Regions from separate parts of the Rhodococcus sp. RS1C4 genome, predicted to be linked through region 1. Evidence: riboswitches for the same ligand, from Rfam matches in the RefSeq annotation. Region 1 holds a riboswitch; the other holds the start of a gene.
The links. A riboswitch is a leader RNA that binds a small molecule or an ion and turns the genes downstream of it on or off. The one in region 1 is predicted to bind ZMP and ZTP.
Positions count from the first base shown of each region.

Region 2: it holds a riboswitch for ZMP and ZTP, as region 1 does, so the genes downstream of both, CH289_RS10840 (GNAT family N-acetyltransferase) here and CH289_RS13595 (bifunctional 5,10-methylenetetrahydrofolate dehydrogenase/5,10-methenyltetrahydrofolate cyclohydrolase) in region 1, are expected to answer to the same signal.

Region 1 covers NZ_NOXZ01000028.1:35,105-38,500, forward strand. Annotated here, with positions in the region: gene CH289_RS13590 (ABC transporter substrate-binding protein) at 1-863, shown strand, start outside; gene CH289_RS13595 (bifunctional 5,10-methylenetetrahydrofolate dehydrogenase/5,10-methenyltetrahydrofolate cyclohydrolase) at 873-1,757, opposite strand; ZMP/ZTP riboswitch at 1,769-1,850, opposite strand; gene CH289_RS13600 (HIT family protein) at 1,962-2,315, shown strand; gene CH289_RS13605 (sulfite exporter TauE/SafE family protein) at 2,444-3,376, shown strand.
Region 2 covers NZ_NOXZ01000023.1:19,977-23,372, reverse strand. Annotated here, with positions in the region: gene CH289_RS10850 (FAD-binding oxidoreductase) at 1-734, opposite strand, end outside; gene CH289_RS10845 (GNAT family N-acetyltransferase) at 783-1,286, opposite strand; ZMP/ZTP riboswitch at 1,329-1,409, shown strand; gene CH289_RS10840 (GNAT family N-acetyltransferase) at 1,434-1,940, shown strand; gene CH289_RS10830 (hypothetical protein) at 2,134-2,712, opposite strand; gene CH289_RS10820 (response regulator transcription factor) at 3,362-3,396, opposite strand, start outside.

The DNA.
Region 1 (3,396 bases):
AGCTTGTTTCCGACGCAGAGGTCGACCTGGCCGATCTCACTTGGAATCCAAGTAACGAACAGGCAGACACGTTCCTGCAGGCGTTGAAGAAGCTCACAGTCGACTCAGCAGGGCGGACTGCTGACCAGCCCGGTTTCGACCCGGGTGCGGTCACGCAGTACGGCTTCAACGCTGCTTGGGATTTCGATGCGATCGTCGGAAACTTCATCGCGTCGAACGGTGGGCTCTATCAGGACGGCGGGAAATACGTATTCGCCGACGATCCAGCGTCCGTCGACGCAATCGAGTATGCCGTTGACCTCGTGAACGACGACCATGTTGCACCGTCGTCCGCGGACACGAACGACAATCTCGACTTCTCGCGAGATCAGTTCTTACAGGGCAAACTGGCAGTGTTCGAGTCCGGCGCATACAACCTCGCCAACATCTCCGAAGGCGCCGACTTCGAGTGGGGAATAACCCCGATCCCGGCGGGACCTTCCGGTCGGATCCCGGTGACCAACAGCATCATCGCTGCCGGCAACTCGGCGTCGGAGAACTCGGAGGCGACGCAGAAGGTTCTCGACTGGATCGGGAGCGAGGAAGGCAGTGAACCTCTCGGCGCCAACGGGGCTCTGATCCCGGCAGTGACCGGAGCTCAGCAGTCGTACTTCGATTTCTGGGCAAGCAAAGGCGTCGACGCCACGTTGTTCCCGGCGGGAGTGCAAGACGGGGTCTTGAAGAACGATCCGGTACCGGGGGCTCAGGCAGCATCGGCCGATCTCGATTCCGCGTTCAAGGAAATCTTCTCCGGGCGCGCGGGGGACATCCAGGAGGCGCTGAAAGTAGCTCAGGACAACGCAAACGAGCAGATATCCGGTTGAACGCCGAGCTCATCGATTCGCGTCGGGGCTCTGGCTGTTGGAAAGATGCAGGATCGATTGTGCAGCAGCTGCCTCGACGGTTTGAGCCAGCAATACGGCTATCGTCATCGGGCCCACTCCGCCTGGGACGGGGGTGATCCACCCTGCTCGCTCGGAGGCGCGATCGAATTCGACGTCGCCGACGTTGCCTGCGTTGTAGCCGGCGTCGACGACGACTGTGCCCGGTTCGATCCAGTCTCCGCGGATAAGTTCTGCGCGTCCGACGGCGGCGACGACGATGTCGGCTTCCGCGATTCGATCGGCAAGGTCCTCGGTATGGGAATGGCAGTACGTCACTGTCGCATTCTCGGCGAGGAGCAACATACCGACCGGCAAGCCGAGAATTGCGCTGCGTCCGACGACGACGGCGTGTTTTCCACGCACTTCGATTGCGTTGTCCTGCAGCAACCGGATGATCCCGCCGGGAGTACACGAACGAAAACCATTTCCATGCAATGCCATAGCTGAAAACGATGCGGAGGTGACACCGTCCACATCCTTTCCCGGCGCGATGGCGTCGAACGCTTGGCGTTCGTCGATGTGGGCGGGGACTGGATGCTGAAGGAGGATGCCGTGTACGTCGGTGTCGCTGTTCAACGAGTCGATAGCGTCGAGTAGTTCTTCGGTGGTGGTACTGGTGGGCAACTCGATTCGTCGGGATTCGATGCCCACGTCTGTTGCACGCCGCGCCTTCATTCGGACGTAGGTGTGGGACGCAGGATCATCGCCGACGAGGATGGTTGCCAGACATGGCGTGACGTCCGAAGCGAAGACGCTCGAACGTACTTCGTTCAGCAGAGCTTCGGCCGAGCGGCGGCCGTCCAGAATACGCGCAGTCAACATCTGCTCCTTCACACCGTTGTAGTGTGAAGCACCCAGGCGGACGACGCTTCAGGAAGATCAGCACTTCCCGGTGGTGAACCACCCTCGCCAGTCGTGCGTGGAACCTACTCTAACGCCCGAAGCCGGAGGGTGCATGAACGCGGACTGTCTGCTCTGCCTCGAGGTCGAAGGGAAGATCCCGCTGCCAGGTGGGGGGGGTACGAGACTCCGACGTCAGTGGCCTTTCATCTACCCGAGCAACCGAGCGGTGACGTGTTGCTCGGGCATCACCTGGTGGTGCCGAAGAGGCATGTCGACGATCATGGCGGACTCGACGAGAACGAGGCGGAGGACATCGGTCGGATCACTCGTGTCCTCTCCCGGGCACTGTCGGCCGCGGGGGCTCAACGCGTCTACGTTTTCTCGGTCGGTCATTCCTGGCCGCATCTGCATGTTCACCTCGTTCCTCGGTGGCCGAGCGTGCCCGAGGAAGTGCCGTGGCACGCGGTGAAGGACGAGCCCGGATCGCACCGAGTCGACTTCGCCACTGCTGCTTCGTTTGCCGAACGAATTCGCTTTGATTTGGGGTGATTTCAACCCTTGACGTAACACGCATCGATGGGTTGCATGGGCGGATGCCGAACGCACTGTCGCCGAGGTGTTGCGGGTCGATCTGACCCGCACCGACCATTCTTCACTCGACTCATGGAGCACACGCAGTGAAAACAATCATTCTTATCGGCATCGTGGGGCTTGCGGCCCAACTCGTCGACGGCGCACTCGGCATGGCGTACGGCGTCACGACGACGACGCTTCTGCTCGCCATCGGCACCAATCCCGCGGCCGCGTCGGCCACCGTGCATCTGGCGGAGATCGGCACCACGTTCATTTCCGGGCTGTCGCACTGGAAGTTCGGCAACGTCGACTGGAAGGTCGTTCGGCGGATCGCCCTACCCGGTGCGGTGGGTGCGTTCGTCGGAGCGACGGTTCTGTCCAACCTGTCCACCGAAGCCGCAGCTCCCGTCATGGCCTTGATCCTTCTGGGCCTCGGGTTGTACATCCTCATCAGGTTCACCGTCCAGGGGATTCCTCGGGGGAATCTCGGAAAGCCGCTGCGCAAGCGGTTCCTGGCGCCGCTCGGTTTGCTCGCGGGCTTCGTCGATGCCACCGGTGGAGGCGGGTGGGGCCCCGTGGGAACCCCGGCCATTCTCGCCAGCGGACGGCTCGAGCCTCGGAAGGTCATCGGCTCGATCGACACGAGTGAGTTCGTGATCGCGCTGGCGGCAAGCCTGGGCTTCCTGTTCAGCCTCGGCTCGCAGGGAATCAACATCAGCTGGGTCCTGGCGATCCTTGCCGGTGGCGTCGTGGCGGCTCCTCTCGCGGCCTGGTTGGTCCGTCACGTTCCGCCTCGGTTGCTGGGAGCCTCGGTGGGCGGCATCATCGTGCTCACCAACACGCGGAGCCTGTTCCGGAGTGGTTGGTTCGAGCTCAGCGGCGCAGTCCAGGCCACTGCGTACGTCACCATCGTCGTGGCCTGGGTGGGGTGCTTCGTGTTCTCACTGAAGGCGTACCTGCAGGACCGCGAGAACGAATCGGCGGACAAGATCTCGGAGGAGGCGAAGACCAATGCGGAGCAGGAAGTCGCTGTCTGAAATGGCCTCGATCGCCAGGT
Region 2 (3,396 bases), on a different contig from region 1:
TCGACGGCGTCGATCCGGGGCAGCTGCAGGATCGTCGGGAGGGCATCGACAGCGGCTCGGACATCGGGGAACGACATCGCTATCACCAAGTGGTCGGTCAGCGGACGGACCAGCTTCCAAGTGACGTCGGTGATGACGGCGAGCGTTCCTTCGGATCCGATCAGCAGATTCGTCAGATCGTAGCCCGTGTTGTCCTTCACCAGCGATGTCCGACGGTCGACGATATCGCCACTGGGCATGACGGCTCGGAGCCCTGAAATACGATGGCGAGCCGAGCCGTAGCGCAACACGCGTGCCCCACCTGCGTTGGTCGATGCGGCGCCGCCGACGGTGGCCGACTCTCCCGACGCCAGCGACAACCCTGCAGTGTAGCCCGCCTCGGCGGCAAGCGTTTCGAGCTCGACGAGAGTGACACCGGCCCCGACCGTGACGGAACCGTCCGCCGAGACCGGTCCGTGTGAGCGCAACGCACGCGTCGACAGAACCACACTCCCATCGGACGGAACAGCACCTCCGACGAGCCCGGTGTTGCCGCCTTGCACCGTCACCGCAACCCCGTGCTGGGTGCAGGCTCTCAACACGTCCGCGACTTGCTCTGCAGACTCGGGGCGCACCACCGCACGCGGTCGTCCCCTCCAACGCCGAGTCCAATCGACCGAATACGAGGCCATGACGTCGGCGTCTCGCGTAACCCGTCCCGGGGCGGCGGCGGCGAGCGCGTCATCGAACTCCATACCCCGAAGGGTAGTGCGTCGACCGCTACACGGCCCGAACACGAGAGTTCAACCTGCGCACACGACCTGCTTCGTCATGACGATCTCGAGCTCGTCCGGCGCCAAGGGATAGGGAACGGTCTCACCTGTGGTTGCGAACCCCATGCGTCGGTAGAAGGCCTGAGCCCGGCCGTTCGCCTCGTGGACTTCCAGAATCAAGGTACGGTGCCCTTGTCGATACACCCACTGCTCGATCTCGCGCAACAGTGCGTCGGCGACGCCCCCTCCACGCGCCGTCGGCGATACGTAGACGCCGAGCAGGAAGACTTTGCCGTCCTCGATGCGTGCACGCATGATTCCGAGCCACGCGTCCGTGTCGTCCACTGCAGCGAAGCCGCAGGACAACGCCGAGTTCGTGCTCTCGGCGCGCTGTTGCCACTGGTTGTCGGTCTGGGCCGTCGCGGAGTCGAGCGTCTCGACGAAGGCCTTCGGTGAATCCGCCAGCATCTCCAACCTCTGATCGCGGAACGACTGCCAGGATCGTCCGTCGACAGGCATTATGCGGAAAGACACAGCGACCAGACTAACCGAGCGCCACCCTGGGCACTGCTACATTTTTCTGCAGGCGACTGGCGAAGGATGGGTCACCATCAGGGAGCCTGTGAACGCGAAACATCGTCCGCCTGGGTGTTTCACCGATACCGGTGAAAGAGAGGACCCATGCTCGACGTGCGGGCCGCCCGAACAGACGATGCAACAGCTATTTTGGCTCTTCGACATGCTGCCGAGGACTGGCTGGCATCTCGCTCGATCGACCAGTGGACTCCGGGTGAAGTTCCGCTGTCCACCGTTAGACTGCAGGTCTCGCGCGGTGAGTTCGTCGTCGCTCGGTATCCCGGGTCGTCGACAATCGTGGCCGCAATGCGCACGATACGGTCGGACCCCGAGATCTGGCCCGACGACGGCGACGCGTTGTACGTGCACGGACTCGTCATCGATCGCTGTCATGCGGGCACTGGCCTGGGTGCAGCCATGCTCGACCACGCGGCCCGCTCGGCAGCCGACGCAGGTATCTCGCGTGTTCGATTGGATTGCGCCGAAACCAATCCTACGCTCCGCCGGTACTACCTCGGTCAAGGTTTCGCCGAAGTCGGTCGTCGCGAATTCGAGGACGGAAAATGGTTCAGCGTGACACTCTTCGAGAAACATCTGAAGATGTTGTCATAGGCCTACTTTCGCGCTCGCAGTCTTTCGGGAGATGATCGCGTTCGCACGGTCATCGCTGCGCATACAACGACGACTGCACCACCCAGCGCCGCCGACCACGTCAAGTACTCGTGAAGAATGACTGCAGCCCAACCAAGACTCAGAACGGGCTGAACAAGTTGAACCTGGCTGACGTTGGTGATTGTGAACGGGCTCAGTACTCTTCGATGGAGCTGCACTGGACGAAGCCCGTGACAGCAACGGAATTGGATTTCTCCATCAAGTCGTACACATCGGCGACGGCTGAGAATCCCACCCCGGGCTCTGGGCCTTCGCGGATGTCGATGACCAGATTGTCCAGCGCGCGGAGGTCGTGATGGACACCGTCTTCGCTGACGTAGGCCATGGTCAAGCTTGCCGTAGGCCCAGGCACTGCAGCGCCGGCCTCTTCCGGATAGCTGACCAGATCGATACTGAAGTCTTGACCAGGTTTGTCACTTCCACTGTCGAAAAGATCGAACGCACTGGTAGTCGCAGAATAACTGGTGCTGTCGACGGTGGCCCGCCGCGCGCACCGAGTCTCGATACCTTCCGCGAGATAGCTTTCGTTTCGCCAGCCGGTCTCGAACCTGATGAACGTTCCCTGACCGATGGCAGCCGGGGCCACGGGTACCGGATAGAGGTCGGCATCGACAGAGCCCTGGTCGGCGGCGCACCCGGAGAGTATCGACAATGCAGATACGAGTGCGCCGACACGGACGATCCGCTTCGTGTCGTTCGGTGCCGTCGACATGCCCACTCTCCTGGTGCACTGGTATCGGGTAATCACGTACCCATCGGTCTCCTCCGCGAGTCAACTTACCCGACGGTCGAGTTCACACCGATTTTCCCACGGCGTCGGCTAGGTTCGGGATGACCAGTCAACGGGGGACCCATGCCGCATGTCGACACTTCGTCCGGCCCGATCCATTACACCGACTCCGTGGACGTTCGACAATTTTCCGCGCGACCCGCCCGACCGGCGGTGACACTCTGCCGATTCCCAGGCGGCACGACGCTGTTCCTGAAGCGTCTTGCAACACGCTTCGTGCGACACGACAAACGTACGTGGGGCGGTCTCAGTAAGTCCGGGATTCCCGATGAGGTTCTCGACGACTGGTTCGCGCCGGCATCTCGCTCTCGCGAAATACGACGCGATCTACGTAAGTTCTGCACTGGGACGCCTCCTCGAACGACACTGCTGGAGTGGGCTGCTCGACTCGCGTCGTTCCCGCGACCGGTTCTCGTCGTTTGGGCAACCGAAGACCGAATGATGCCGCTGGAGCATGCACACCGTCTGCAAAACCTGTTCCACGACTCTCGTCGAGTGCTGATCGACAATTCTTGGACACTGATACCGGAAGACCAACCGGAGAAATTCGCCGCGGCACTTCGGGAATTCGTCAGCCTCGCAGGTAGGTGAGGACGGCGAGTACGC